3 regions of the Xanthomonas sp. WHRI 8932A genome follow, and region 1 is predicted to be linked to each of the others. Evidence: predicted binding sites of a transcription regulator. Region 1 holds the regulator's gene; each other region holds the start of a gene.

Region 1 (10,118 bases):
TTCTTCGGCGGCGTGGCACAGCTCCACCATGGGCTTGATCGCCAGAAAGCCGGCGCCGCCCTTGAGCGTGTGGAAGCCGCGGAACACCGCGTTGAGCTGGTCGGCTTCGTCTGGCGCCTGTTCCAGCGACACCAGCTGTTCGCCGAGGCGATCCAGGATTTCCTGGGCCTCGACGATGAAATCGGCAGCAATATCGTCTGGAACAGCACTCATGGTTACAACCCCAATCCGGACAGCAAATCGTCGGCGTCGTCTTGCGACACCGCGTGACGGTCCAGGCCCTTGACCGCAGGACCGGCAAGACCGCCGTCGTCTTTCTTCGGCTCGGTGCTCTTGGGCGGCAGGCCCAGCGCGCCGAAGCCTTCATGCACGCGGCGCACGATCCCGGCCACGCGGCGAATGATCTGCCCGCTGAGGTCCTGGTAGCTCTGCGCCAGCGACAGCTCGGTGAGGTTGTGGCGCATCTGGTCCATCAGCGCGCCCTGGTCCTGATTCAGACCGCCGTCGCGCAGCTTGTTGGCCAGCTCGCGGCATTCTTCGACCAGATCCAGGGTGCGATGGCTGGCCTTTTCGGTCATTTCCACCACGTGGTCCAGGCGCGAGCAGGCATCGTCCAGTTCGCCGGCTTCTTCGGGCACGGTGGGCAGCTCGCCCAGCGCCTGCCCAAGTTCGCGCGCGAGCCGGCTCAGGCCCTGCATCATCGGACGCGTGCGCAGGGCGGCGAGGTGATCGACCTCGCGCTTCCACGCAGCTTCGTCACCGCTTTCCAGTGCATCAAGCGCACCTTGCAGACGCTCGATCAACGCAGCGCGTTCGGCATTCGTCTCCACGGTGGCGTTCATCAGGCGGTCGCCGCCAGACGTTCGAACACCTTGCCCAGCTTTTCTTCCAGCGTCTGCGCGGTGAACGGCTTGATGATGTAGCCGTTGACGCCGCACTGCGCCGCTTCGATGATCTGCTCGCGCTTGGCTTCGGCGGTCACCATCATCACCGGCAGGTGCTTGAGCTTGGCGTCGGCGCGGATGTTGCGCAGCAGGTCGATGCCGGTCATGCCGGGCATGTTCCAGTCCGTCACCACGAAATCGAACGGGCCAGAGCGCAATGCAGCCAGCGCGCTGTTGCCGTCTTCGGCCTCTGCGGTATTGGTGAAGCCGAGATCTGCCAACAGATTCTTGACGATACGTCGCATCGTCGAGAAGTCGTCCACGATCAGGATCCGCATGTTCTTATTCACATCAAGCTCCTAACACGAAAAAATACGCGAAAAAATTAGTCGTCAATTTCGACACCGGCGTCGGCCAGTTCGAAGACTTTGAGGCGGCCGCGCAAACGCACTACGGCCTGGCCATGGATCTGGCAGACGCGCGACTCGCTGACACCGAGCACAGCGCCGATTTCCTTCAGGTTCAATTCCTGTTCGTAGTACAGCGACAGCACCAGCTGCTCGCGCTCTGGCAACTGGCCGATGGCCTTGCCCAGCTCGCGGCCGAATTCGCCACGCTCCATCATCTGCTGCGGGTTGGGGCCACCCTTGGCGGTGGTGTCCAGCTCGCCGTGATCTTCGATGCGCGATTCTAGGCTCAGCACCTGGCCGCGTGCGGCGTCTTCCATCAGGCGCAGGTAATCGGGCAACGGCATTTCCATCGCGGCGGCCACTTCGGTGGCGGCGGCGGCGCGGCCGGTGTTCTGCTCGATCTTGCGCACTGCGGCGGCAGCGTCGCGGGCACGGCGGTGCACCGAACGCGGCACCCAGTCGCCACGGCGAATCTCGTCGATCATCGAGCCGCGGATACGGATCGACGCATAGGTTTCGAACGAGGCGCCCTGGTCGGAGTCGTAACTGCGCGATGCTTCGATCAGGCCGATCATGCCGGCCTGGATCAGGTCGTCCACTTCCACGCTGGCCGGCAGACGCGCCGCCAGATGGTGGGCGATGCGGCGGACCAGATCGGCGTGCTGGGTCACCACGTCGTTGGCGTTATTGCGCTGCACGGCGCGGTACTGCGCGGTGGCCGTGGTTGCGGTAGCAGTGCTCATGCGGCCACTCCCCGTTGGATGATGCGTTCGACAAAGAACTCGACGTTGCCGCGCGGCACGGTGGGAGCCTGCCAGCGCGAGGTACGGCGTGCGATTTCGGCAATGGCCTGCGCCGACGGACTGGCGGGGTAGGCCTTGATGACGGGTTGCTGACGCTGTACCGACAGGCGCAACCAGTCGTCCTGCGGCACGTGGCCGAGATAGTTCAGCGACACATCGCCGAGGAATTTTTCGCAGACGCGCGAGAGCTTGTCGTACAGCAGGCGGCCTTCGTTGGGGTCGCGCACCATGTTGGCGATGATCTGCAGGCGGTCCACGCCGCGTTCGCGCGAGAGCACCTTGATCAGCGCGTAGGCGTCGGTGATCGAGGCCGGCTCGTCGCAGACCACCACCACGGTGTCCTGAGCGGCCTGGCAGAAGGTCAGCACGCTGTCGGTGATGCCGGCGGCGGTGTCGATGACCATCACGTCCAGGTCGCGTTCCAGTTCGGAGAACACATTGACCAGGCCGATGTGCTGGGCCGGAGCCAGTTCCGCCATGTGGCGGCGACCGGAGGCGGCCGGCACCACCAACACGCCGCCCGGGCCTTCGATGATCACTTCATCGAGCGTGCAGCGGCCGGCGATCAGGTCGGCCAGGGTGAACTTGGGCGAGAGTCCCAAGACCACATCCAGGTTGGCCAGGCCAAGGTCGGCATCCAGCAGCAGCGTGCGTTTGCCCATGTCGGCAAGCGCCACGGCCAGGTTGGCGGAGATGTTGGTTTTGCCCACGCCGCCCTTGCCACCGGTCACGGCAATCGTGCGCACCGGGCCCAAAGGCTCGGGACGGGTCGCCGTCAGGGGGAAGGCGTTGGTCAGCTTTGCGTATTCACGCGACTGCATGGTTGTGCTCCGGAGTACAGGGCTTATCGGCAGCGCGCCGTAAATCTTCAAGACGAAGAACGAGACTGGCGGCATTGGCGCGGTGCAGGTCGTCGGGGACCCGCTGTCCGTCAGTCACCCAGGTGATGGGCAGTTGGTGGTCGACCACCACCGACAAGGCGCTGCCGAAGCGGCCGGTCTCGTCGAGTTTGGTCAGCACCACGCCTTGGGGTTTGGCGTGGGCGAAGCGGCGCACGACCTCGTCGAGGTCGGCAAAATGGGAGTTGGCGGGCAGCACCAGCAGCGAGGTGACCTGCTGGGCGGCGCGCAGCCAGTTGAGCTGGGCAGCCAGGGCGCGGTCGCGCTGGCCCATGCCGGCGGTGTCGATCAGCACCAGCTTGTAGTCGCGCAGGCGATCCAGCAGCGCGAGCAGGCTTTCGGCGCTGTCGGCCTCGTGCACGGCGATGCCGAGCTGGCGGCCGTAGCTGTGCAGCTGCTCGCGGCCACCGACGCGCAAGGTGTCGGTGGTGACCAGGGCCACGTCGCGCGGGGCGTGCTGGGCGGCGAAGCGCTGCGCCAGCTTGGCGATGGTGGTGGTCTTGCCGGCACCGGTGGGGCCGACCAGGGCGATCACGCCGCCGCGTTCCAGCGGGTCGATCGGAGCCACCGGCAGACGCTTGGACAGCAGGCCCAGCATCAGTCCGCGGCCGCGGTGCAATTCGGTATCGGCCGGGATCTGCATGGCGACATCGCGGGTCAGGCCGGCATCGAAGCCGTAGTCGTCCATCAGCTCCAGCGCCTGCGCACGCACCGGGGAGCCACGCAGGCGCTCGTCGGTGAGGCGGTTCATTTCGCGCTCGATCATCTGACGCATCAGCGCCAGTTCGCCACGCAGCTGCTTGAGTTCTTCGTCGTTCTGCGGGACCGGCGCGGCGGCCACCGGCACCGCGGCCAGCGCGGCGGGGGCGACGACGATCGGCGGCAATGCGGCCGGCGGCAGGATCTGCGGCAGCGCGTCGTCCAGGTTGAAGTCGGCCTCGTCGTCGAATGCGTCGTCGTCCTGCCCATGCGCGGCGTAAGCCGGGGCGGCGAGGGCTGCGGCAACGACCGGGGTCGGCGCCTGCACCGGAGCGGCCTGTACGGCGGGGCGCTGCACCGGGGCGGTAGTCAAAAAGTCGGCGAACAGCTGTTCCGGCACGGCCGACAGCGCGTGTTCCTGACGCTGCACAACCGGGGCGGCGACATCCTGCACGGCCGGCATCGGCACCACGCTGCGGATCGGGGCGGCCACCGGGGCCTGACGCGGCACGCTGACCGGCTGACGCAGGGCCATCGCAGCAATCATTTCTTCGGCGGCGCTGGCAACGCGCTGGCGGTGGCTCATGCCGGTCTCGGCGGCCGGCTTGAGCGGGGCATGCACCGGAGCGGCGGGGCGGGCAGCGGCCTGCACCGGAGCCTGCTGCACGGGCGCCTGCTGCAGCGGAGCGGTGTGGGTGATCGGCGCATCGGAGCGTGCGGTTTCCAGCGCACGCTGCACGAGTTCTTCGTCGTAGTTGCTGGCAGCGACGATCTCGATGCCTTCAGCGGTACGACGGTTGGACAGGATCACTGCATCCGGGCCGTGCTCTTCACGCACCATGCGGAATGCGGTGCGCATGTCCGGGGCGACAAAGCGTTTGATCTTCATGCCACGTGCCTCCAGGAACGGGACCCGCCGGACGCCGGACGGGTGCGCGATGAATGTGGGTGTGTTGCCAGCGTCATGAGTTGCCTGTCCCGTTCGGTTGTTCCAAGTCCTGCCATCCGCCCCGCAGCGGTGGTGCTGTCTGCGGTCTCGCCAGAGCTAATGCACGCGGCGTGCCAAAACGGCGGTGTTGGGTTTTTGGCGAGTGGGTGCGGGGCGCGCGCGGTGGAGGCTGGGTACTGAGGCTGAGCCGGGCTTGCTGCGCTAAGTGGATGTTCTGATTGAATTTTTCGACGGCATTGGGTGCCGGTGCGACGGCGTCCCTGTGCTGGACGGCAGCGCAGATCGCGTGTCTTGGAGCGCATTGAACGCCCGCGCGAATCGCGACAGCGTCGCGCTCGTCATGCTTCCCAGGGTCGGTGGCATGCAATCGATTGGGATTTTGCCGAGTGGCGGATTTCCGGCGCCTGGCGTTGGCGGTTGGTAGCCGCCCTGCGGCGATTGCTGGAGGACGCGATAGAGGCTGTCAGGTTGTACCGGAGCGCCGATGCAGTCGTAGGAGCGCACCTGGGCGCGATGGGGCTGTCCCGGTAAAGCCGTCGCGCCCGGGTGCGCTCCTACGGAAAGGGGGCGACGATGTTGCTTAGTGGTAGGTCGTCGTCCGGAACACCGCGCGTTGCCGCGGTTGAGCATGCAGAGCGGCGTCAACTGCGCCTGGTCAGGGGGCACGCTGCATCGTAGGAGCGCACCTGGGCGCGATGGGGCTGTCCCGGTAACGCTGTCGCGCCCGGGTGCGCTCCTACGGAATTAGGGCGATGACGGTGTGCTTTCGAATCAGCTGATCGTGCCGACCAGCTTCAGGCGTTTGTCTTCCGGCACTTCGCTATACGCCAGCACCGACAGGCTGGGCACGCTGTGGCGGACCAGGCGGGCCAGGGCGGCGCGGACCGTGCCGGGTACCAGGACCACGGCCGGTTCGTTGCGGGCTTCCTGCTTGCCGACGCAATCGGCCAGGCTCTGGTGCAGACGCTCGGCCAGGCCGGGCTCCAGCGCCACACCGTTACCGTGGGTGGATTCCTGCAACACGCGCTCCAGCTGCGGGGCCAGCGTGAATACCGGCAGTTCGGCGGACATGCCGGCGATCTCCTGCACGATGAAGCGGCCCAGCGAGGTACGCACGGCGGCGGTGAGGGTGGCCGGGTCCTGGCTCTGCGGGGCGTGCTCGACCAGCGCTTCGACGATCTTGCGCAGTTGACGCACCGGGATCCGCTCGATCAGCAGGTTCTGCAGCACGCGCACCACCACCGACAGCGGCAGCGCCTTCGGGGTGAGGTCTTCGACCATCTTCGGCGCGGTCTTGGCCAGGGTGGCCAGCAACTGCTGCACTTCTTCGTGGCCAAGCAGTTCCGGGGCGTGTTCGCGGATCAGGTGCGACAGATGCGTAGCCACCACGGTAGCCGGGTCGACCACGGTGTAGCCCATCGATTCGGCGTAGGAGCGCTGATGCGGCTGGATCCAGGTGGCATCCAGGCCGAACGCCGGATCCTTGCCGGGAATGCCGTCCAGCTGGCCGAGCGCACCGCCCGGGTCCAGCGCCAGCTCGCGGTCGGGATAGATCTCGGCGGTCGCTACCGGCACGCCATGCACCAGCAGGCGATAGGCGTTGGCCGACAGTTCCAGGTTGTCGCGGATATGCACCGGCGGCACCAGGAAACCGATGTCCTGGGTGAGCTTGCGGCGCACGCCCTTGATGCGCGCCATCAATTCGCCGCCCTGGTGCTTGTCCACCAGCGGGATCAGCCGGTAGCCCACTTCCAGGCCCAGCGGGTCGATCGGGCGCAGTTCGTCCCAGCTCAGTTCGGCGCTGGCCTGCGCGGTGGCGGCTGCGGCGGCGGCCTTGGGGTCGCTGGCGGGGTCGCCGGTCGGGGCGACCACCAGGCTGCGCTTGTACATTTTCCAGGCGATCACGCCCAGGATCAGGCCGAGCGTCAAAAACGCGACGTTCGGCATGCCCGGCACCAGGCCGACCAGGCCCAGGATGGCGGCGGCCACCGCCAGTGCGCGGTGCTGGCCGAACACCTGGCTGATCATGGCGCCGCGCATGTCCTGCGCCCGCGAGGCGCGGGTCACCAGCAAGGCGACCGAAGACGACACCAGCAGGGCCGGCAGCTGCGCCACCAGACCGTCGCCGATCGACAGCAGGGTGTAGGTGGACGCGGCATCCACAAAGCTCATGTCGTGCTGGAACATGCCCACCGCCATGCCGCCGATGAGGTTGATGAACAGGATCATGATGGCGGCGATGGCGTCGCCGCGGATGAACTTGTTGGCACCGTCCATTGCGCCGTAGAAGTCGGCTTCTTCGCGGACCTCTTCGCGGCGGGCCTTGGCCTCCTCACGCGTCAGCAAACCGGCGTTGAGGTCGGCATCGATGGCCATCTGCTTGCCGGGCATAGCGTCCAGGATGAAGCGGGCGGTCACTTCCGACACGCGCCCGGCACCCTTGGTGATGACCACGAAGTTGATGATGGTCAGGATCGCGAACACCACGATACCCACGGCGTAGTTGCCGCCGATCACGAACTGGCCGAAGGCCTCGATCACCTTGCCGGCCGCGGCGTGGCCGTCCTGGCCGTTGATCAGGATCACGCGGCTGGAGGCGACGTTCAGCGCCAGCCGCAGCATCGTGGTCATCAGCAGCACGATCGGGAAAATGGTGAATTCCAGCGGGCGCTGCACGTAGATCACCGCCAGCAGCACCATCAGCGAGATGGCGATGTTGAAGGTGAACAGCGCGTCCAGCACCGGTGCGGCCAGCGGCACCATCAGCATGGCCAGCATGGCCATCAGCGCCAGCGGGGCGCCCAGGCCGTTGCGCAGCAACTCCATGACGCGACGGGCGTTCAGCGGGGTAGGTTGGGCGCTCATGCGCTGGCTCCCTTGCCGAACTCATCCACGTCCAGCGAAGGCAATTCCGGCATCGGGCCGCCGTTCCAGCCGCGTAACTGGTAGACGTAGGAGAGCACCTGGGCCACGACCGAATAGAGTCTCACGGGAATTTCCTTGCCGATTTGAGCTTCCCTATACAAGGCGCGTGCCAAAGGCGGTGCGGTGACGATCGCCACCCGGTGTTGTTCGCAGGCTTCGCGGATGCGGAAGGCCATTTCGTCCACGCCTTTGGCCACCACGATCGGGGCGCGCATCTTGCCGCCTTCGTACTTGAGCGCCACCGCGTAATGGGTCGGGTTCATCAGCACCACGTCGGCCTTGGGCACCGCTTCCATCATCTGGCGCTGCGACATCTGCATCTGCATCTGGCGGATGCGGCCCTTCACTTCCGGGCTGCCCTCGCTTTCTTTCATCTCGCGCTTGATCTCTTCGCGCGTCATCTTGAGCTTCCGCATCCAGTTCCACTTCTGGTACGGCGCGTCGATGGCGGCCAGCAGTACCAGCGCGCCGGCGGTGTAGAACAGCAGGCTCTTGGTGAAGTGCAGGCCGTTGCTGATCGCCTGTTCCAGCGGCTGGTTCACCAGCGAGCGCAGGCCGTGCAGGTTCTTGGAGATGCACAGCCAGGCCGCCAGGCCAACGAACAGCAGGCGCAGGATCGACTTGACCAGCTCGGCCAGGCTGTTGCTGCCCCACATGCGCTTGATCCCGCTGGCCGGGTTGAGCTTGGTGAGGTCGGGCATGATGGCCTTGCTGGAAAAATGCAGGCCGCTCATCAGCAGCGGGCCGGCCAGCCCGGCCAGCAGGCAGATGCCGATCAGCGGCAGCATCACCCACAGCAGCTGCATCAGCAGGTCGCCGAAGTGGCCGAACAGCGCCATCGGGTTCTCGCGCATCCTCGGGTCGGGGCTGAGCGCGGTCTTCATCCACACCGCCGCGCCGTCGCCGATGCCGCCGGCCAGTGCCATCAACCCGAACACGCCGGCGCCGAACACCGCTGCGGTGGACAACTCCCGCGATTGCGGGATGTTGCCCTGCTCACGTGCTTCGCGCAGGCGTTTTTCGGTGGGAAGCTCTGTACGCTCGCCGCCGTCGTCGGACTCGGACATGGAGGTGCCGGTGGGGGATCAGCCTGGTCTCATGCAAGCGGCGTTCCAGTTTCGGAGCGGGAATCGGGATTGGGGAATCGAAAAAAGCAGTGGCCGCGCGTTGAGCTGCTGGAGGGTTGTGGCGACGGTGAGGGGCGAGGGCAGCCCGTCGGTCTACAAAAGCGCGGCTAACAAACTGCGTGACGTCACTCTAGTGCAGGCCGGCTGATCTGCTACTTGGCTGCAGTGTCCTTGCCTGCCCACTATCGCAGGACACGCTGCAAGTACGTCCATGTAAGAGCGGCTAACAAAACGTAGCGAGCAGTCGTCAGGTGGGTGTGGACGGCGCGGAGGAGCCGGAGTGTACGGGTGGTACATGCCGATTCCGAGCACCGGCCGCGCCCGCCTGGTGGCTGCACAGTCGTTTTGTTAGCTGCTCCAAGCTCCTTGGTGGCATCCATGCCGCCAAGGGTCCCGCGACGGTGAGCGGGCAAGGACCAGTCACGCTAGTCGTTGTGCAGAGCTTTCACCACGCAACCAGCAGCGGTCTGGCGCAGTGCCTTCTATTCTTCAAAGTCACCAGCCGGCTGTCTGGCGCGGTGTTCTCGCCGCTTGCGGGACCGTTGGCGGCATGGATGCCGCCATCGAGCCCCCAGGGACGGGTTCACGGCGTGTCCCGCGAGCGGCGAGGGCACCGCGCACTCGACCCTACTCGGCGCTTGGCCTTGGCCTGTGACCGCAGGATGCGGCCGATAACGCCACTGCGCTCACTGCCCGGCAAACGCTCGCTACGTGCTGTCAGCCGCTCCACGTCCAGGCTGGTGCTCGGCCTGGCTGGGAGTCGTTGAGCATGAAGGCTGGGCCGAGAGTCGTTCGACGTCGTTTGTTGCTCAGCTGGCCAGGCGACGCGGGCCGTCGCGTTGGGCGACGACCACTGCAATGAAGCGGTCGGCTTCCATCGGCCGGCCCAGCAGATAGCCCTGCAGCTGGTCGCAGCCCAGCCGTTCCAGGGTGTTGCGCTGGGCGGCGGTTTCTACGCCCTCGGCCACCACCTGCAAGCGCATGGTGTGGGCCAGCGCCACGACGGCGGCGACGATGGCGATATCTTCGGCGCCGCTGTCCATGGCCTGCACGAAGCTGCGATCAATCTTGAGCTCGTGCGCGGGCAGCTTGCGCAGGTAGAGCAGGTTGGAATAGCCGGTGCCGAAATCGTCGATGGCAATGCGCACGCCCAGTGCATTGAGCTGGCCAAGCGTGCGCAGGCAGGCCTCGGCATCGCGCATGGCCATGGTTTCGGTGATTTCCAGGGTGAGCTGGCCGGGGGCGATCGCATGCTCGGCCAGGGTGGTGGCCACTTCGTCGAGCAGGCTGGGCGAGGCGAGCTGGGTGGCCGACAGGTTCACCGCTACCCGCCAGTCGCCGTGTCCGTCGTCGCGCCACGCGCGCATCTGCCGGCACGCCTGCTGCAGCACCCAGCTGCCGAGCGGGCCGATCATGCCGCTG
Region 2 (10,118 bases), on a different contig from region 1:
GCGATCATTCGCGACCTGGGCGAGCTGTCCGAAGGCGCGCCGATCGTGCACGAGGATCACGGTGTGGGCCGCTACCGCGGGCTGATCGTGCTCGATGCCGGCGGCATGCCCGGCGAATTTCTGGAAATCGAATACGCCAAGGGCGACCGGCTGTATGTGCCGGTGGCGCAGTTGCATCTGATCAGCCGTTACTCCGGTGCATCGGCCGAGACCGCGCCGCTGCATTCGCTGGGCGGCGAGCAATGGACCAAGGCCAAGCGCAGAGCCGCCGAGAAGGTGCGCGACGTGGCTGCCGAACTGCTGGAAATCCAGGCCCGCCGCCGCGCGCGCGCAGGCCTGGCGCTGCAGGTGGACCGTGCGATGTACGAGCCGTTTGCAGCCGGGTTCCCGTTCGAAGAGACCACCGACCAGCTTGCCGCCATCGACGCCACGCTGCGCGATCTGGGCAGCAGCCAGCCGATGGACCGCGTGGTCTGCGGCGATGTCGGTTTCGGCAAGACCGAGGTCGCGGTGCGCGCGGCATTTGCTGCGGCCAGTGCCGGCAAGCAGGTCGCCGTACTGGTGCCGACCACCCTGTTGGCCGAACAGCATTACCGCAATTTCCGCGACCGCTTTGCCGATTACCCGATGAAGGTGGAAGTGCTGTCGCGCTTCAAGAGCACCAAGGAAATCAAGGCCGAGCTGGAGAAGGTCGCCAGTGGCGATATCGACGTCATCATCGGCACGCACCGCTTGTTGCAGCCGGATGTGAAGTTCAAGGACCTGGGCCTGGTCGTGGTCGACGAGGAACAACGGTTCGGTGTGCGGCAAAAAGAAGCGCTCAAGGCGATGCGCGCCAACGTGCATCTGCTCACGCTCACCGCCACGCCGATCCCGCGCACGCTCAACATGGCCATGGCCGGCTTGCGCGATCTGTCCATCATCGCCACCCCGCCGCCCAACCGGCTAGCGGTGCAAACCTTCATCACCGCCTGGGACAACACGCTGCTGCGCGAAGCATTCCAGCGCGAGCTCAGCCGTGGCGGTCAGCTGTACTTCCTGCATAACGATGTGGAAAGCATCGTGCGCATGCAACGCGATCTGTCCGAGCTGGTGCCGGAAGCGCGCATCGGCATCGCGCACGGGCAGATGCCCGAGCGCGAGCTGGAACGGGTGATGCTGGATTTCCAGAAGCAGCGCTTCAACGTGCTGTTGTCGACCACGATCATTGAATCGGGCATCGACATTCCCAACGCCAACACCATCATCATCAACCGCGCCGATCGCTTCGGTCTTGCGCAGTTGCATCAGCTGCGCGGCCGCGTGGGCCGTTCGCATCACCGCGCCTATGCGTACCTGGTGGTGCCGGACCGGCGCTCGATGACCTCCGATGCAGAAAAACGTCTGGAAGCCATCGCTTCGATGGACGAGCTGGGTGCAGGCTTTACGCTGGCCACGCACGATCTTGAAATTCGCGGCGCCGGCGAGTTGCTCGGCGAAGACCAGAGCGGCCAGATGGCCGAGGTCGGTTTCAGTCTGTACACCGAGCTGCTGGAGCGCGCGGTGCGCAGTATTCGCCAAGGCAAACTGCCCGATCTGGATGCCGGCGAAGAAGCGCGCGGCGCCGAAGTGGAGCTGCACGTGGCCTCGCTGATTCCCGAGGATTACCTGCCCGATGTGCATACGCGCCTGACGTTGTACAAGCGCATTTCCAGTGCACGCGACACCGATGCCTTGCGCGAATTGCAGGTGGAGATGATCGACCGCTTCGGCTTGCTGCCGGATCCGGTCAAGCACCTGTTCGCGATTGCCGAGCTCAAGCTGCAGGCCAATGCGTTGGGGATCCGCAAGCTGGATCTGGGCGAAAACGGCGGGCGTCTGGTGTTCGAAGCCAAGCCGTCGATCGACCCGATGACCGTCATCCAGATGATCCAGAAGCAGCCGAAGATCTACACCATGGATGGCCCGGACAAACTGCGCATCAAGTTGCCGATGCCCGAAGGCGCAGACCGCTTCAACGCCGCACGCGGTTTGCTGGCCGCACTGACACCGGGCTGAAGCGCAAGGCCGCGTTTGACGGCGTCGCAACAGACTCGACAGCACCACACGCCATGCACGCAGGTGAGCACCACCTGTGTGCATGGCGTGCGCGCGAGACATCTTCGATATCGCGCCAATCTGCGTCACACGCAACGGGCTCGCAGCCCTTGCCCTTGCTCGATGCGCACTGCTCCGCCGTGTTTGAAACACGCGCACGTTGTCCCGGGACTGTCCAGGACAAACGCCTTATGAGCCTGCTTGCGACAAACCTGAGCAGTTAATTTCAGAACTGCTAGAAGATTTCACATTTACGTCATTCGACTGAATTTGGCCTAAATATTCCAGCTAGGCGCCGATACCTGCATAGACCGGCATGACCCTGTGTGCAGAGCACGCCACGCAGATCCATGTCACCGCGACCTTCTCCCCGCGTCATCGCACCCAACGTGCGCCATCGCTTGAGGCACCCATGAACACTCCATCTCCCGATCTGCCCGCGCCGTTGACGCTTGCCCTTGAGGGCGAGATGACGATTCGTCGCGCCGCCGAACTCAAGCCGCTGTTGCAGCCGGCGTTGGCGCATCCGGGTGGAGTGCATCTGGATCTGGCGGCAGTGAGCGAAATCGACACCACCGGCCTGCAATTGCTGCTGGCCACCAAGCAGGCGATCCAGGCCGATGGACGGCCGTTTTCGCTGACCGATTCCAGCCGTGCGGTGGTCGATGTGATCGAACTGCTCGGCCTGCTCGAAGCGCTGTACCCGCATGCGGTTGCCGGCCTCGGCGAACAGATTCACTAACGGACGGGTGACGCGCGCATGGACATGAACCAGCTGATGCAGACCTTCCTGGCCGAGAGCCGGGACCTGCTCGAAGACATGGAACGGCATCTGCTCGAAGCCGAGCGTGGCGAGTCGTCGCCGGATGCGGTCAATGCGATCTTCCGTGCCGCGCACACCATCAAGGGCTCGGGCGGATTATTCGATCTGCCGCAGCTGGTCGGCTTCACCCATGTGGTGGAAAGCGTGCTCGATCTGGTGCGCGATGAAGCGCTGACGTTGAGCTCGGAACTGATCGGGCTGCTGCTGGTGTGCTGCGATCATATCCATGCACTGGTGGAGACTGCCGCCGACCCCAGCCATGCCGATGCGGATGCGCTGGCTGCCGAAGCCGAACCGCTATTGGCGCAGCTGCAGACCTATCTGCAAAGCAGCGCCTGCGGCGTCACCGCTGCCGCCATCCAGTACAGCACGCCTGAAAAACAGAGCGGTTACTGGCGCATCTCGCTCAAACTTTTCGCCGACGCACTGCGCTTCGGCAACTCGCCGCTCAAGCTGATCCGCAATCTGCGCGGCCTCGGGTCGGTAGAGTCGATCGGCACCGACTACAGCCAATTGCCAAAGTTCGAAGACCTCGACCCGGAAGCCAATTACCTCGGTTTCCAGATCCTGCTACGCAGCGATGCCGACCGCGCCGCAATCGAAGAGGTGTTCGAATTCGTCCGCGACGATTGCGATCTGGATATCGCCGCAGTGCCTGCACCAGCCGACACCGCCACGCTGCTGATCAGCGAGCCGGTGGTTGTCGCGGTGCCGGTCAGCGTACTTGCCGCCGTGCCCAACGCCGCATCGGCGCCGGCCCGCACCGCGCCCGATGCGGGCGGACGCAACAACGATGCGCGCTCGATCCGTGTGGATGCCGACAAGCTAGATCGCATGATCGATCTGGTCGGCGAACTCATCATTGCGGTCAGCAGCACCAATGCCAATGCGCAGCGCACCGGCGATGCGCAACTGCTGGAATCGGCTTCAATCCTGGCCGGCCTGGTAGAAGACGTGCGCGAAAGCGCGCTGCAGCTACGCATGGTCAAGATCGGCGGCACCTTCAGCCGCTTCCAGCGTGTGGTGCACGATGTGGCGCGCGAACTCGGCAAGGACATTGCGCTGGTGGTGGCCGGCGAAGACACCGAACTGGACAAGTCGGTGGTGGAAAAGATCGGCGACCCACTGACGCATCTGGTGCGCAACGCGATGGACCACGGCATCGAGCCGGCGGACGTGCGCGTGGCACACGGCAAACCCGCACGCGGCACCGTGGGCCTCAACGCGTATCACGACTCCGGCAGCATCGTCATCCAGATCACCGACGACGGCGGCGGTTTGAACCGCGACCGCATCCTGGCCAAGGCGCTCGAGCGCGGCCTGATCGAACCCGGCCGCCAGCTCAGCGACCGCGAAGTGTTCGCGATGATCTTCGAACCGGGCTTTTCCACCGCAGAAAAGGTCACCAACCTGTCCGGCCGCGGCGTCGGCATGGACGTGGTCAAACGCAACATCACCGCCCTGCGCGGCACGGTCGAGATCGACAGCGCTGCCGGGCTGGGCACCACCATCTCGGTGCGACTGCCGCTGACGCTGGCCATCATCAACGGCTTCCAGGTGGGCGTGGGCAAATCCGTGTTCGTGGTGCCGCTGGATGTGGTGGAGGAATGCGTGGAGTTCACGCCCGACTACGCCAGCGACTACATCGACCTGCGCGGCAGCGTGCTGCCGTATGTGCGCCTGCGTGAACTGTTCGCCCTCGGCGGCAGAACGCCGGCACGCGAAAGCATCGTGGTGATCCGCCAGGGCGCACAACGCTTCGGCCTGGTCGTGGACACCTTGCTGGGCGAATGGCAGACCGTGATCAAGCCGTTGTCCAAGGTGTTCGCACAGGTCAAAGGCATCAGTGGCTCCAGCATCCTGGGCAGCGGCGATGTCGCGCTGATTCTGGATGTGCCCAGCCTGATTCAGCAGTTGCATCCCAACCAGGACGCGCTGGCGGCCTGAGCATCCGCAGTTTCGCTCCTTACAACCCGCCTCGTTCGTTGTTACCTGACCCCAGGAACTCTCGCCATGTCACACCGTCTTCCGATCGCCACCCAGTTATGGTTCACCGCCGCACTTGCGGTGGCCCTGCCCGTCCTCGTGATCGTCGCCGGCTTTGCGCTGACGCTGTCGCATGCAGCCCTGCTCGGCGCCAGCATCGTTGCAGCACTCATCAGCGGTGCACTGCTGATGTGGGCGATCCGCATCGCCAGCGGCGCGCTGGACCTGGCCACCACCACGCTGGACGCCTTCTCGCGTGGCAACTTCGATGTCGCCCTGCCGCAGACACGCGACGAGCATGCCGGCGACGTGCTGCGCGGCTTGCGTAAAGTGCAAAGCGGCATCCGCCACGTCAACGACGAGATCAATCGTGTCTCGCGCGAACACGATGCCGGCGAAATCGACGCACGCATCGATGTGGCGCGCTTCGACGGCGACTTCCGCACCATGGGCGATGGCATCAATCGCATGGTCGCCAGCCATATCACGGTGAAAAAGCAGGCGATGGCCTGCGTGGCCGAATTCGGCCGCGGCAACTTTGCCGCCGAGCTGGAACGCCTGCCTGGCAAGAAAGCCTTCATCAACGAGGTGGTGGACCAGATCCGCGGCAACCTCACCGGCATGGTCGCCGAGGTCAACCGCATGTCGGTGGAACACGATGCCGGCGATATCGACGTGGTGATCGACACGCAGCGCTTCACTGGCGACTTCCGTCGCATGGCCGAAGGCATCAATGCGATGGTGGCTGGCCACATCGCGGTCAAGAAGCAGGCCATCGCCTGCGTCGGCGAGTTCGGCCGCGGCAACTTCACCGCACAACTGCCGTTGCTGCCGGGCAAGAAGCGCTTCATCAACGACACCATCGATCAGGTGCGCGGCAACCTCACCGGACTGATCGCCGAGATCAACCACATGTCGGCCGAACACGAAGCCGGCGATATCGATGTGGTCATCGACAGCACCCGCTTCGATGGCGATTTCCGCAGCATGGCCACCGGCATCAACGAGATGGTTGGCGCACATATCGCGGTCAAGAAGTTGGCGATGGGGGTGGTGGCCGAATTCGGCCGCGGCAACTTCGATGCGCCGCTGGCGCAACTGCCTGGCAAGAAGGCCTTCATCAACGACACCGTGGAGCGCGCGCGCAGCAATCTGCGCAGCATTTCCGAAGTCATCCAGGTCATGGGCGCGATGGCCGACGGCGACCTCACCCACACCGTGGAAGGTCGCTACGAAGGCGCATTCGCCGACATGCAGCGCTACGTCAACACCACCATGACCCGCTTGACCGAGATCGTCGATGAGGTCAACCGCAACGCCGAAAATCTGGCCAGCGCTTCCGAGCAAGTGAGCGCCACCGCGCAAGCGCTTGCACAGGCCGCCAGCGAACAGGCCGCAGGCGTGGAAGAGACCAGCGCCTCGCTGGAGCAGATGACCGCCTCCATCGCACAGAACACAGAGAACGCCCGCGTCACCGACAGCATGGCCGCCAAGGCCGCCAGCGAAGCGGCCGACGGTGGCGACACCGTGCGCGCCACCGTGGTAGCGATGAAGGACATCGCCAAGAAGATCGGCATCATCGACGACATCGCCTATCAGACCAATCTGCTCGCGCTCAACGCGGCCATCGAAGCGGCGCGTGCCGGCGAGCATGGCAAGGGCTTTGCGGTGGTGGCTGCGGAAGTGCGCAAGCTGGCCGAGCGTAGCCAGATCGCCGCGCACGAGATCGGCGAAGTGGCCGGCTCCAGCGTCGAGTTGGCGGAAAGCGCCGGCCGCGTCTTGGGTGAAATGGTGCCGTCGATCCGCCGCACCTCCGACCTGGTGCAGGAAATCGCTGCAGCCTCCGAAGAACAGACCGCCGGCGTCAGCCAGATCAACACGGCGGTGGGTCAGTTGAACCAGACCACGCAGTCGGCCGCTGCCAATGCCGAAGAACTGGCCGCCACCTCCGAGGAAATGAGCGCGCAGGCCGAGCAGTTGCAGCAGCTGATGGGCTTCTTCCGGCTGGGCACGGGCGGCCGCAGCGCTGGCTCAGGCAGCAAGAGCGGCCCGCGCCGCGTGGTGCAGGCCAGCCACTCCACGGCGCTCAGTGCACCGGCAAGACGGACCAACGTGCGTCAGATCGGCATGCTGGCGGCAACCGCCGATGCCATCGACGAGTCGCAGTTCGCCAGCTTCTGAGGTGCACACCATGCAAGCGCACAACACCGCCAGCAGCACCGCACCGTCGCCGACGGCACCGCAGCAATACCTGACCTTTTTATTGGGCGGGGACATGTTCGGCCTGGGCATCCTCGGGATCAAGGAGATCATCGAATACCGCACGCCCACCGACGTACCGATGATGCCGCCTGCGCTGCGCGGGGTGATCAATCTGCGCGGCGCAGTCGTGCCGGTGGTGGATCTGCAGCAGCGCTTCGGCCGCGACGCCAGCGCGATCACCAAACGCAGCTGCATCGTGATCGTGGAGATTGCGCAGGGCGATGCGCACCTGGTGCTCGGGTTGCTGGTGGATGCGGTCAGCGAAGTGCTGGAGATCGCACCGGCCGATATCGTCGAGCCGCCCAGTTTCGGTGCCGGCATCGCACGCGATTTCATCCAGGCCATGGGCAAGATTGGTGAGCGTTTCGTGATCCTGCTCGATGCCGATGCCGTGCTGGGCCGCGATGCGCTCGCCCAGCTCCCCGCCGCCCCGCTGGCGGCCTGACTTCCGCATGCACGCAAGGATTCCCATGCGCCCCGCCCTTCTCTCCTGCAACTGCACGCTCACCGGCCCGGTGCTGGTGGTCGACGACAGCGTGGTGCAACGCGAACACGCCATGGCCTTGTGCCGCCAGCTCGGCGCCAGCACGGTCGATGGTGCCGTGGATGGTCACGCTGCGTTGGCCTGGCTAGTCCACGCCAACGCGCCCTCGCTGTTGTTGGTCGACCTGGAAATGCCGGGCATGGACGGTGTGCAACTGCTCGATGCGCTGGCGCGCGGCCAGCACAACGTGCCGGTGGTGGTGGTGTCGCAACGCGGCGGTGCCCTGATCGATGCAGTGATGCAGCTCAGCCGTAGCGCCGGCGTGCGTGTGTTGGGCGGCATCGAAAAACCGATGAACCTGCAGGACCTGGCCACCGTGCTGGAATGCGAGCCCGAATCCAGCGCCAGTGTGCCGACCTTCGTGCAAACGGCAGTTTCGCCGTTGATGTCCAGCGGCGGCGCGGCGGCCTCGCGGCTGGATCGCGCGATGCGGCGCGGCGAAATCCGCGTGGCGTATCAACCCAAACTCGATCTGAAAGACGGCCGCTTGCGCGGGGTGGAAGCACTGGCGCGCTGGCGTCGCCCGCAAGGCGACATGATCGGGCCGGACCGCTTCATTCCACTGGCAGAGCGCGAAGGCTTGATCCACGCCCTGACCCAACAGGTGATCGACAAGGCGATTGCGCAGCTGGTGGATTGGCGCAGCGAAGGCTTTCAGTTGACCCTGGCATTGAACCTGTCGCCCCGGCTTCTCGGCGAAGAGGATTTTCTCGAACAACTGTGCGCCAAGCTGAGCGACAACGGCTTGCGCCCGGCGGACCTGGTGCTGGAACTCACCGAAAGCGCCATCGTGGAGCCGGCCAATGCATTGAGCATGCTCGCGCGCCTGCGCCTGCATGGCTTCGGATTGTCCATCGACGATTACGGCACCGGCTTCTCGTCGCTGCAACGTCTGGCCAGCATCCCGTTCACCGAACTCAAACTGGACCGCAGCTTCGTGCAGGCCGCGCATCGTAGCCGCAGCCAGCGCACCGTGCTCGAATCCACGCTGGAACTGGCCCACCGCCTGGACCTGACCGCCGTGGCCGAAGGCGTGGAAACCCCGGATGACTGGCGCCTGCTGCGCGAGCTGGGCTGCGACCTGGCGCAAGGCTATTTGATGGGGTCGCCGATGCCTGGGCCGATGCTGTCGGACTGGTGGCGCGAACATGCCGTGCGCATCGCCCGATTGAGCGACAACATGCTCCCCAGCGATGCGGATGTGGCCTGAGCCGATGAATACCGCCACCGCCATCACCGAACAAGAGTTCGGGCGCTTCCAGCGTTTCATCTTCGAAGCCGCCGGCATCAGCATTTCGTCGGGCAAAAAGGCCATGTTGTGCGGCCGCCTGGGCAAGCGTCTGCGCGAACATCAGTTCAGTAACTACACGCAGTATCTGCAGTTGCTGGAAAGCCGCCAGGACCGCGAGGAAATCCAGACCGCGATCGATCTGCTCACCACCAACGAAACCTATTTCTTCCGCGAGCCCAAGCACTTCGACCTGCTACGCAAACTGGCCGGCGAGCACCGCGGCGGGCTGCCGTTCCGTTGCTGGAGTGCGGCCAGTTCCAGCGGCGAAGAGGCCTACAGCATGGCGATGGTGCTGGACGATACGCTGCAAGGCCGCCCGTTCGAGGTGGTCGGTACCGACATCAGCACGCGCGTGCTGGCCAAGGCGCGCACCGGGCATTACGCATTGCAACGCATCGACGGCATTCCGCAGCCGTATCTCAAGCGCTACTGCCTGCGCGGCCAGGGCGAGTATGCCGGCACCCTGTTGGTAGAACGCCGCCTGCGCGACCGTGTGCAGTTCGTGCATGCCAACCTCAACACTGCACTGCCGGCATTGGGGAGCTTCGATGCGATCTTCCTGCGCAATGTCATGATCTATTTCAATGGCCAGACCAAGCGCGAAGTGATCTTGCGGGTGCTGGCCAACCTCAAACCGGGCGGACACTTCTGCATCGGCCATTCGGAAAGCTTGAGCGAGCTCGATATCGATCTCACCCAGGTGGCACCGTCGATCTTCCGCAAAGCCTGAGTCAGGGATCTCTTGTGTCCACAGCGTTCAATCGCCCCGCCACCAATCCCAACACCATCAAGGCCATGGTGGTCGACGATTCGGCGGTGGTGCGCCAGGTCCTGGTAGGCGTGCTTAACGACGCCCCCGGCATCGAGGTGATAGCCACTGCCGCAGACCCGTTGCTGGCCATCGAAAAGATGCGCCAGCAGTGGCCGGATGTGATCGTGCTGGACGTGGAAATGCCGCGCATGGACGGCATCACCTTCCTGCGCAAGATCATGAGCGAGCGCCCCACTCCGGTGGTGATCTGCTCCACGCTCACCGAAAAAGGCGCCCGCGTGACCATGGATGCGCTGGCCGCCGGCGCGGTAGCGGTGGTGACCAAACCGCGTCTGGGCTTGAAGCAATTCCTCACCGATTCGGC
Region 3 (10,118 bases), on a different contig from region 1:
CGGCAAACTGGCCGAAATGACGGTCCCAGATGGCCGGCATGTTGTTGGGGAAGTTGCTGTCGTTGAAGTACGACTGCACATAGACGTCCGGGCCGTACACATGCGGTGCCAGCAGCAGACGGTTGGCCGGAATGTTCAACGGGGTGCAGGCCAGCGGCTGCAGGTTGCCGCCCCAGTAGATGCCGCCGTTGGTCGAGCACACCGGGTTATCGGTGATGCCTTCCACCGCGATGATCCACTTCGGCGCCACTGCCAGCACGGCGGCCGAACCGCGCTCGGCGGCCTTGTTCCAGTCGGTAGCGGCGTTGCCGGTGCCCCAGGTGGCGGCGCCATGCGGCTCGTTCTTCAGATCCAGTCCGAGCACGTACGGCACGTTCTTGTAGCGGTTGGCCACAAAGCGCAGATCGGCCAGCCACTGCGCTTCGGTGTAGGAGCCGGTGTACCAGAGCTCGGAAATGCCGGCGCAATCGGGGGTGTGGTGATCCAGCAGCACGTACATGCCGCGCGCGTTGAATTCGTTGATCACCTTGTCGAGGATCTGCAGCGAGGTCAGGCCCTGCAGGTCGGCGTTGCGGCTGTAATCGATGCTGGTCGGCATGGTGTCGCTGCGCAGCGTGGCCGGGCAGAACGGCAGGCGCACGGCATTGAAGCCCAGGCCTTGCATCTGATTGATCATCTCTTTCCAGTTGCGCGCCCACAGGCCATGCATGACATGGTTGCCGGTTTCGAAGCCAAACACGTTGACGCCCTTGAGCTGCACCACCTTGCCGCTGTCGTCGACAACCCGGTTGTTGCTGATGGAATAGCTGAACGCCGGGGCGGCGGCCAAGGCCAGCGCGGTGGCCAGTGCGAGCGTACTTGCGGTCCTGAAAATGGACATGGTGATCTCCCTAGATAACCGAACTCGACACCCGAGCGCGGTGAGGGGGGCATCTTGGTCTGCGTCCGCGTCGCGCGGCGTGATCGCAGCCACAGAAAGGCGCATTGGCGCACAGATCACAGGTGGGCTGCGGGCGCGGTCGCTTTCCCGCACACTATCGTCGCTGCGCACTGTCCGCAGGCTGTCCTTTTTGTCCCCGGAGTGTCCCCCAATGTCTTTCCTGCGTGCCGAACTGGCGCAATGGCGCGCTTCACCTGCGCGCGAACTGATGGCCGGTGCGGTCGCAACATTTGCCCTGATTCCCGAAGTGATTGCGTTCGCCTTCGTGGCGGGCGTCGACCCGCAAGTCGGCCTGTTCGCGTCCTTCGTTATCGGTATCGTGATTGCATTTTGCGGTGGACGCCCGGCGATGATTTCTGCCGCGGCCGGATCGGTAGCGCTGGTGGCCGCACCGCTGGTGGCGGCACACGGGCTGCCGTATCTGTTGGCGGCCGGGCTGCTGGCCGGAGCGGTGCAAATCCTGTTCGGGCTGCTGCGCTTAGGCGTGCTGATGCGTTTTGTCAGCAGCTCGGTGCGCACCGGGTTTGTCAATGCGCTGGCGGTGCTGATCTTCGCCGCACAGCTGCCGCATCTGCTGGGCGCCAACCTCACCAGCTGGGTGATGCTCGGTGTTGGCCTGGCGATCATCTACGGGCTGCCGCGCTTGCGCGTGCCCGGCCTGTCGGCGATTCCCTCGCCGCTGTTGTGCATCCTGCTGCTGACCATCGCCGGCAGCGCCCTGCACCTGCCGCTGAAGACCGTGGCCGATCTGGGCAAGCTGCCCAATGCGCTGCCCTTCCTGCAATGGCCGGCCGTGCCGATGACGTTGGAAACCCTGCGCATCATCGCGTTGCCGGCGTTGGCCATCGCCATGGTGGGTCTGCTCGAATCGATGATGACCGCGCGGGTGGTCGACGAACTCACCGATACCCCCAGCAACAAGAACCGCGAGTGCACCGGGCTGGGCATCGCCAATACGGCCGCCAGCCTGTTCGGCGGCATTGCCGGCTGCGGCATGATCGGCCAGACCGTTGGCAACGTGAAGTACGGCGGCCGTGGCCGGCTGTCGACGTTGTTCGCCGGCGTGTTTCTGCTGATCCTGATGGTGTTGCTCAAGCCGTGGGTATCGCAGGTGCCGGTGGTGGCATTGGTGGCGATCATGGTGATGGTGTCGGCCGAGACCTTCGACTGGCGTTCGCTGCGCACCGTGGTCACCCATCCGCGTACCTCCAGCGTGGTGATGTTGGCTACCGTGGCGGTGACCCTGGCTACCCACAATCTGGCTGCCGGCGTAGCGGTGGGCGTGGTGCTGAGCGGGGTGTTCTTTACCTTCAAGGTGGCCGGGCTGCTGCAGATCGCGCACAGCGATGGCGCAGATGGCGTGCGCACCTACAACGTGCGCGGGCAGGTGTTCTTCGCCTCGGCCGATGTGTTCATCGACGCCTTCGACGCGCGCGAGGTGCCTGGCCGCGGCGTGGTGATCGACGTGAGCCGCGCGCATTTCTGGGACATCACCGCCGTGGCGGCGTTGGACAAGGTGGTGCAGCGGCTGCGGCATCACGACCTGGACGTACAGGTCAAGGGCCTGAATGCCGGCAGCCGCCGGCTGATGCAACGGCATGCGCTGGGCGAAGACGCGCTGGAATCCGCGCTGCCCTGAGCATTCCAGGGCAGCCGCCCCCAGCGGTGTCGCGGGCGGGCGTGTCCGCTGCCAGGCGGCGGCTGGCCGCGCGCTGAGCCTTGGCGGCCGCCGACCTCAAGTTTGCGGGTGGGGCGCCGATGAACCGGCATCCTGATTGCCGGTCGTTGTCGTGAAGCCTGCGCATTGCCACTCCAGTTGTCCGCCAGCCCGCCGTGTCCGGCAAGGCGGGCCTGCGTCTGCATCTGCGTACCGGCCGAGCCGCCAATGAGCGCCACGCCGTTGCTGGAACGGATGGTGGACATGACCGCCATCCGCGATGCCGATCTGCTCGATCTGAGCCTGTTGCGCACCATGCGCGAGCTCTGCACCGCCGAAGAGCTGTCGCTGCTGCGCATCGCCCCGGATGGCCGCACCATGGCCGAAACCCGCCTGCACGACGACGGCCGCTTGTCGTTGACGGTGGCTGAGCTCAAGGATGCGCAGATGCGCGCCCAGCTGGTCGACGTGCATGGCCCCGGCGATGTGGTGCACCTGCACCAGGATGGCCAGGCGCTATTGGTCTATCCGATGATGGAAGCGCGCGGTATCCGCACCTGCCTGCGGGTGGGCGGTGCACGCGCGCCCGGTGCCGCCGAACAGGCGATGCTGCAGGGCTTTGCACGCTTCTTCCAGAATTACCGCAGCCTGCTCGACGATGCGCAGCGCGACGCGTTGACCGGCCTGCGCAATCGCAAGACCTTCGACGATGTGATCCTGCGGCTGTTCGCAGGCGGGGCAGAGACGCCGGCAAACGAAAGCGTCTGGCTGGGCATCGTGGATATCGATCATTTCAAGCGTGTCAACGACACGTTCGGTCATCTGTATGGCGACGAAGTGCTGTTGCTGGTCGCGCAATTGATGCAGCGCGCGTTCCGTCAGGACGATCTGCTGTTCCGCTTCGGCGGCGAAGAATTCGTGATCGTGCTGCGTGGCGTGGAGCGCGATGTTGCGATCAGCCTGTTCGAGCGGTTTCGTCTTGCCGTTGCCGAGCATGTGTTCCCGCAGGTCGGGCAGGTCACGCTCAGCACCGGCATCGTGGAGCTGACGCACGGCCGCTTGATCAGCCAGCAGCTGGACGAAGCGGACAAGGCGCTGTATTGGGCCAAGCAGCACGGCCGCAATCGCGCCGTGGTGTACGCCGAGCTGATCGCCAGCGGGCAATTGCTGCAGACCATGCAACAGACCGGCAGCGTGGACCTGTTTTAAGCGCGCGCATCGCCCTCGTCCTACCGCGTGTCGACGTGCCGACAGCCGGTCCGGCGCAGCGCGGCCATCGCAGGCGCCAATCCCGCGGCATGCCGCCGCTTGCACGCGCGGGTGGCTACACTCCAGGGCTGTCTGATATCTGGGGTATGCAATGAAGCGACTTGCCGTGGGACTTTTGGCAATGGCGGTCTCGACCGCAGTGATGGCGCAGGCGCCGACGTTCGATGGCGCGCGCATCTCGCGCGACGTCAAGGAGCTGGCCTCCGATGCCTACGAAGGCCGCGGCCCGGCCACTGCCGGCGAAGAAAAAACCATCGCCTACCTGAGCAAGCAATTTGCCGACGCGGGCCTGCAGCCTGGCGGCGATCTCAAAGATGGCAAGCGCCTGTGGACCCAGGCGGTGCCGTTGCGCCGCGCCGATATCGTCGGTGCACCGACGCTTGCGCTGGCCAATGCCGGCAAGCCGCAGGCGCTGACGCAAGGCAAGGAGATCGCTATCCGCGCTGCGCTGGATGGTTCGTCCAAGGTCGACATCGCCAACGCGCCGCTGGTGTTCGTCGGCTATGGCGTCAAGGCGCCGGAGCGCGATTGGGACGACTTCAAGGGCGTGGATCTGAAGGGCAAGATCGCGGTGGTACTGATCAACGACCCCGACTTCGAAACCGGCAAGGGCGCCTTCGATGGCGCCGGCATGACCTATTACGGCCGCTGGACCTACAAGTACGAAGAGGGCGCACGGCAGGGCGCGCTGGGTGTGCTGGTGGTGCACGAAACCGCGCCGGCCTCCTATGGCTGGGACACCGTAGCCAGCTCCAATACCAACACCATGTTCGACGTGGTGCGCGACAACCCGCGCGCCGCGCATCCCACCGTGGAAGGCTGGATCCAGCGCGATCTGGCCGCCGCGATGTTCAAGCGCGCCGGGCTGGATTTCGATGCGTTGAAGAAGCAGGCGCAGACCCGCGGCTTCAAGCCGGTCGAGCTCAAGGGCCAGGGCCTGAGCGCCAGCTACCAGGTCAAGTCCGACGTGATCACCTCGCACAACGTGGTGGCACGCCTGGAAGGCAGCAAACGTCCCGACGAGACGCTGATCTACAGCGCGCATTGGGACCATATCGGCGTGGGCAAGCCGGACGCGCGTGGCGACACCATCTTCAACGGCGCGCTGGATAACGCCAGCGGCACCGCGGCGTTGCTGGAACTGGCGCGCGGTTTTGCCAGCGGACCCAAGCCGGAGCGCTCGGTGGTGTTTCTGGCCGTCACTGCCGAAGAAAAGGGCTTGCTGGGCTCGGAGTTCTACGCCTCCAAACCGTTGTATCCGCTGGACACCACGGTGGCGGTGATCAACATGGACGGCATGAACCCGTTCGTGCCTTCGCGCGATTTCGGCATCTACGGTACCGCAAAACTCGAGTTGCTCGATCAGCTCAAGACCGTGGCGGCGCAATCCAAGCTGCGCTACACGCCCGACCCCAAGCCGCAGGCGGGCTATTTCTTCCGCTCCGATCATTTCTCCTTCGCCAAGCGTGGTGTGCCGGCGCTGTCGTATGCGGCCGGGCAGGATTGGGAAGTGGGCGGCATTGCCGCAGGCAAGGCGGCATCGGACGACTACACCGCCAAGCGCTATCACCAGCAAGGCGATGAGTGGAAGCCGGATTGGACCTTCGCCGGTGCCGCGCGCGATCTGGGCCTGCTGTACACGCTGGGCCAGCAGTTGGCCGATTCGCGCCAGTGGCCGAACTGGAGCAGCGACTCGGAATTCCGCGCCACCCGTGATGCCAGCGAGACCGCGCGCAAGTAAGCCATGTTGACGGGGCGGGGCAGGAGCGTGCGACCAAGCATCGCCGCTCCCATCCTTGCCGCAGTCGTCTTTCACGCGGCACGCAGAAGACCGCGCTGCGGTGAATTTGTCGCACGCGATACCTGGCGTGGGGCAGGCCGCAGCGCAGCGCGAGATTGGATACGCAGCATCGTCGCAGCGCACTGCGCGTCATGGCTCCAGCGCAAGCCGTAAGAGCGGCCGAACAACCGCCGCGCCGGTGCCATACAGCTCAAAGCGAGATCGCGCCACGCGGCATGATCTGCGCAGCACGTCACTTCGATAGTCCGCTTCATCGCGTTTCCGGCACGCCCGACATCCTGCAACCGGTTGCACTGCTGTGTGCCACGGATGGCACAACGCTTGCATCGATAGCGGTCATTGCGTGATTTGCAGGCCGTGACAGCACGCGCCCCAGGCTGCAATCTGTTGGGGTTGCGTTCGGTCGTTACCGCGTAGTCTGCCGCGCGGTCTTCGTCGGGAGGGGCGAAGACTGCACGATGGCCTTCGTTTCCTTTAACGGTCGATTCTTTAGGATGAGCCGCGACGTTGCGTCGCCGCCAGGAGAGTTTGTGCATCGGAGTGGTTTCATAGCTGCCAATACCGCGACCTGGTCGCACGCCGCCGGGCACCTTGCCCGTGCGACGCGCTTTGTACGCTCGCTACGCGTGGCGGGGATGGATCTCCCGCTGCAGACCGCACTGTCGCACGCGTGCGACAGGCAGCCTTGATGGACGGCACCGTGACCCTTCCCCCTGCACCAACTGCAATCCCCCCCTTATCCGCCCTCGACGCCGGCCAGCCCACGCTGCCACCGGAAGCGCCGTTGGCGATGCCCGAACAGAGCCTGCGCGAAGGCAGCCTGCAGGTGCGCCATCAGCGCACCTCGCCGGTCGGCATCGGCGTGCGCCGTTTCTATTTGATCGGCGGCACCTTCGTCACTACCTCCATCGCGGTGTGGGTGATGCTCAGCGTGCTGTGGCCCGACGGCGTCAGCGTGCTGGAAGGCTGCCTGCTTGGCCTGTTCGTGTTGCTGTTCGCATGGATCGCGATGTCCTTCGCCAGCGCCGTGGCTGGTTTCATCACCGTGGTGGCGCGTGCCGGGCGCAAGCTCGGCATCGACCCCGAGCAACCGCTGCCCACGCTGCGCTCGCGTACCGCGTTGTTGATGCCAACCTACAACGAAGACCCGCGCCGCCTGCTGGCCGGCCTGCAGGCGATCTACGAATCGGTGGCCGAAACCGGCCAGCTGGAGCACTTCGACTTCTTCGTGCTCAGCGACACCACCCGCGATCACATCGGGCGTGCCGAAGAACTGGTCTACAACGAGCTGTGCGACCGCGTCGACGGACATGGCCGCATCTTCTACCGCCGCCGCGCCGACAATGCCGCGCGCAAGGCCGGCAATGTGGCCGACTGGGTGCGCCGCTTCGGCGGCAGCTACCCGCAGATGCTGATCCTGGACGCCGATAGCGTCATGACCGGCGACACCATCGTGCGGCTGGTCGCCGGCATGGAAAACAACCCGGACGTGGGCCTGATCCAGACCCTGCCGGCCGTGGTCAACGGGCAGACGCTGTTTGCGCGCATGCAGCAGTTCGGCGGCCGTGTGTATGGGCCGATCATCGCCTTCGGCGTGGCCTGGTGGCATGGCGCCGAAAGCAATTACTGGGGCCATAACGCCATCATCCGCACCCAGGCGTTTGCCGATCACGCCGGCCTGCCGTCGTTGCGCGGGCGCAAGCCGTTCGGCGGGCACGTGCTCAGCCACGACTTTGTGGAAGCGGCGCTGATGCGACGCGGCGGCTGGGCCATGCACATGGTGCCGTACCTGCAGGGCAGCTACGAAGAAGGCCCGCCCACGCTCACCGACCTGTTGATCCGCGACCGCCGCTGGTGCCAGGGCAACCTGCAGCACGCCAAAGTGGTGAGCGCCAAGGGCCTGCACTGGATCAGCCGCATGCACATGCTGATCGGCATCGGCCATTACTTCACCGCGCCGATGTGGGGCCTGCTGATGCTGATCGGCATCGGGATTCCGCTGGCCGGCGGCGGCATCGACCTGGCCGGCGACCTGCCGTTCTCGCCTGCGCGCTACTGGCACGGCAGCAGCCAGGGCAATGCGATCTGGATCTTCATCTGCACCATGTTCGTGCTGCTCGCGCCCAAGCTGCTCGGCTACATCGCACTGCTGCTCAACCCACGCGAGATGAAGGCCTGCGGCGGCGCCATTCGCGCGCTGCTGAGCATCCTGCTGGAAACTGTGCTGGCCGCGCTGATGGCGCCGGTGGTGATGTACCTGCAGTCGCGCGGCGTGTTCGAAGTGCTGGCCGGCAAGGACTCCGGTTGGGATGCGCAGGTGCGCGACGACGGCAAGCTGTCGTGGCCGGCGCTGTTGCGCAGCTACGGCGGGCTGACTGTGTTCGGCTTGTTCATGGGAGCGGTGGCGTACACCGTCTCGCCGTCGCTGGCGGCCTGGATGGGGCCGGTGATCGTGGGCATGGCGGTGTCGATCCCGGTGGTGGCGCTGACCTCGCTGCGTCGCAGCGGTCTGGCGCTGCGACGTGCCGGCATCTTCTGCATCCCCGAAGAGCTCGACCCGCCCAAGGTGCTGGTGCGTGCGTCCGAACTGCGCCGCGCCGCCGCGCTGGAACCTTCGCTGATCTGAGCGGCTGGGCCTGCTGGCCCGATTGGACCCAGCGTGCTGCGCCGCTGCGCGCCGGCCACGCTGTGTCGCCGTTACCGGTGCTACACCGGCAGCGTCTGCATTGCCGAAGGGCGCGGCCCGCGCGCAGCACATGGCCACTGCGCGACGGCAAATCGCCGCACGCGCTCCGGGTGACCGGCGCGTTCGAGCCCACGTGATCGGGGCAGGGCCGGTGCGCAAGGCATAATGCCCGGCCCCCAAGCGGAGCTGGATGATGCTGGAAGTGATCGAACGCGAGACCGGACCCAACCCGCAGTGGACCGTGCTGTGGTTGCATGGCCTGGGCGCCGATGGCAGCGACTTCGCGCCGATGGTGCCGGAACTGGTGCGCCCGCAGTGGCCGGCGCTGCGCTTCGTGTTCCCGCATGCGCCGATCCGCCCGATCACCATCAACAACGGCGTGCGCATGCGCGGCTGGTACGACATCGTCGGCATGGATTTCGCCAGCCGTGCCGACAAGGTCGGCATCGCCGAATCGGTCGCCCAGGTCGAAGCCCTGATCGCCCATGAGCAGGCGCGCGGCACGCCGCCCGAGCGCATCCTGCTGGCCGGCTTCTCGCAAGGCGGAGCGGTGACATTGGCCGTGGGCCTGCAGCGCAGCGTGCCGCTGGCCGGGTTGATCGCGCTGTCGACCTACCTGCCGGACCCGGCGGCGGCCGCCAGCCAGTTGCAGCCGGCCGCCATCCGCCAACCGGTGTTCATGGCGCATGGCAGCGCCGACCCGGTGGTGCCGTTCGCCGCCGGCCAGGCCAGCATGCAGGCCCTGCGCACGCTCGGCTTCGCCCTGGAATGGCAGACCTACCCGATGGGCCATCAGGTCTGTCTGGAAGAAATCGAAGCGCTGCGCAACTGGATGCAGGCGCGCTTCACCGCCGCCTGAGCCCATGGCCACCAGCGCCCCGCAGATCACCTGGATGCCGGACCTGTGCCGGCTACCGCGATTGGGCGCCATGCTGGGCTTGGCCGAGCTGGTGGTGCTGGTGGTGACCCTGGTGCCCGATGCCGGCGCCGCGCGCAGCCTCACCTTGTCGCGCTTCGTCTCGGCCAGCGGCCTGGCGCTGTGGCTGGCGCTGGCGGTCACCGTGTTGCTGTGCGTGCTGCGGCCGGGGCTGTCGCGGTTGCCGCCCAAGCTGGGTGGGCTGGCCGCGCTGCTGATCGCCGCGCTGGTGGCGATGCTGGGCGCCGGCATCGTGCACGCGCTGTATGCCGTGCTGGAGCAGGCGCCGCTTGGCCCATTGGTCGGCTTCTGGCGCTTCACCCTGGGCAGTGCGGCCACGGTGGTGCTGATCACCGCGCTGGCGCTGCGCTATTTCTACGTCAGCGACCGCTGGGAAGCGCAGGTGCAGGCCAACGCGCGTGCCGAGGCCGATGCCTTGCAGGCACGCATCCGCCCGCACTTTCTCTTCAACAGCATGAATCTGATTGCCAGCCTGCTGCGGCGCGACCCGGTGGTGGCCGAGCAGGCGGTGCTGGATCTGTCGGATCTGTTTCGCGCCGCGCTCGGCGCCGGCGAAGGCCTCTCCACCCTGCGTGCCGAATGCGAGCTGGCCGAGCGCTATCTGGCCATCGAGTCCTTGCGCCTGGGCGAGCGCCTGCAGGTGCGCTGGCACCGGCAGGAGCCGTTGCCGTGGGAGCTGCCGATGCCGCGCCTGGTGCTGCAGCCGCTGGTCGAAAACGCGGTGCTGCACGGGGTCTCGCGGATGCCCGAGGGCGGCACGCTGTATCTGTCGCTGCGTCAGCGCGGCAGCCAGTTGCAGATCCGCATCGTCAACCCGGCTCCGCAACC

What was found. Region 1 encodes FliA, which starts transcription of late flagellar genes. Its sites were predicted from a motif close to TAAAGTTTNNCNNNCNNNGGCCGATAA; they were not measured.
Region 2: the regulator FliA is predicted to act here: its motif matches at 2,352-2,378, upstream of VC212_RS10750 (STAS domain-containing protein).
Region 3: the regulator FliA is predicted to act here: its motif matches at 2,676-2,702, upstream of VC212_RS04290 (GGDEF domain-containing protein).

Annotation. Positions count from the first base shown of each region.
Region 1 covers NZ_JAYGQQ010000007.1:344,783-354,900, forward strand. The annotation lists gene VC212_RS13700 (chemotaxis protein CheA) at 1-213, opposite strand, end outside; gene VC212_RS13705 (protein phosphatase CheZ) at 216-842, opposite strand; gene cheY (chemotaxis response regulator CheY) at 842-1,234, opposite strand; gene VC212_RS13715 (RNA polymerase sigma factor FliA) at 1,270-2,037, opposite strand; gene VC212_RS13720 (MinD/ParA family protein) at 2,034-2,918, opposite strand; gene flhF (flagellar biosynthesis protein FlhF) at 2,905-4,584, opposite strand; gene flhA (flagellar biosynthesis protein FlhA) at 5,416-7,509, opposite strand; gene flhB (flagellar biosynthesis protein FlhB) at 7,506-8,636, opposite strand; RNA gene VC212_RS13740 (sX9 sRNA) at 8,918-8,993, opposite strand; partial or broken gene VC212_RS13745 (hypothetical protein) at 9,029-9,322, shown strand; gene VC212_RS13750 (EAL domain-containing protein) at 9,506-10,118, opposite strand, start outside.
Region 2 covers NZ_JAYGQQ010000005.1:364,741-374,858, reverse strand. The annotation lists gene mfd (transcription-repair coupling factor) at 1-2,037, shown strand, start outside; gene VC212_RS10750 (STAS domain-containing protein) at 2,489-2,818, shown strand; gene VC212_RS10745 (chemotaxis protein CheA) at 2,837-4,846, shown strand; gene VC212_RS10740 (methyl-accepting chemotaxis protein) at 4,913-7,066, shown strand; gene VC212_RS10735 (chemotaxis protein CheW) at 7,077-7,592, shown strand; gene VC212_RS10730 (EAL domain-containing response regulator) at 7,618-8,901, shown strand; gene VC212_RS10725 (protein-glutamate O-methyltransferase CheR) at 8,906-9,712, shown strand; gene VC212_RS10720 (chemotaxis response regulator protein-glutamate methylesterase) at 9,709-10,118, shown strand, end outside.
Region 3 covers NZ_JAYGQQ010000002.1:335,345-345,462, forward strand. The annotation lists gene VC212_RS04280 (cellulase family glycosylhydrolase) at 1-880, opposite strand, end outside; gene VC212_RS04285 (SulP family inorganic anion transporter) at 1,092-2,579, shown strand; gene VC212_RS04290 (GGDEF domain-containing protein) at 2,826-3,806, shown strand; gene VC212_RS04295 (M28 family metallopeptidase) at 3,958-5,607, shown strand; gene mdoH (glucans biosynthesis glucosyltransferase MdoH) at 6,356-8,293, shown strand; gene VC212_RS04305 (alpha/beta hydrolase) at 8,544-9,212, shown strand; gene VC212_RS04310 (histidine kinase) at 9,217-10,118, shown strand, end outside.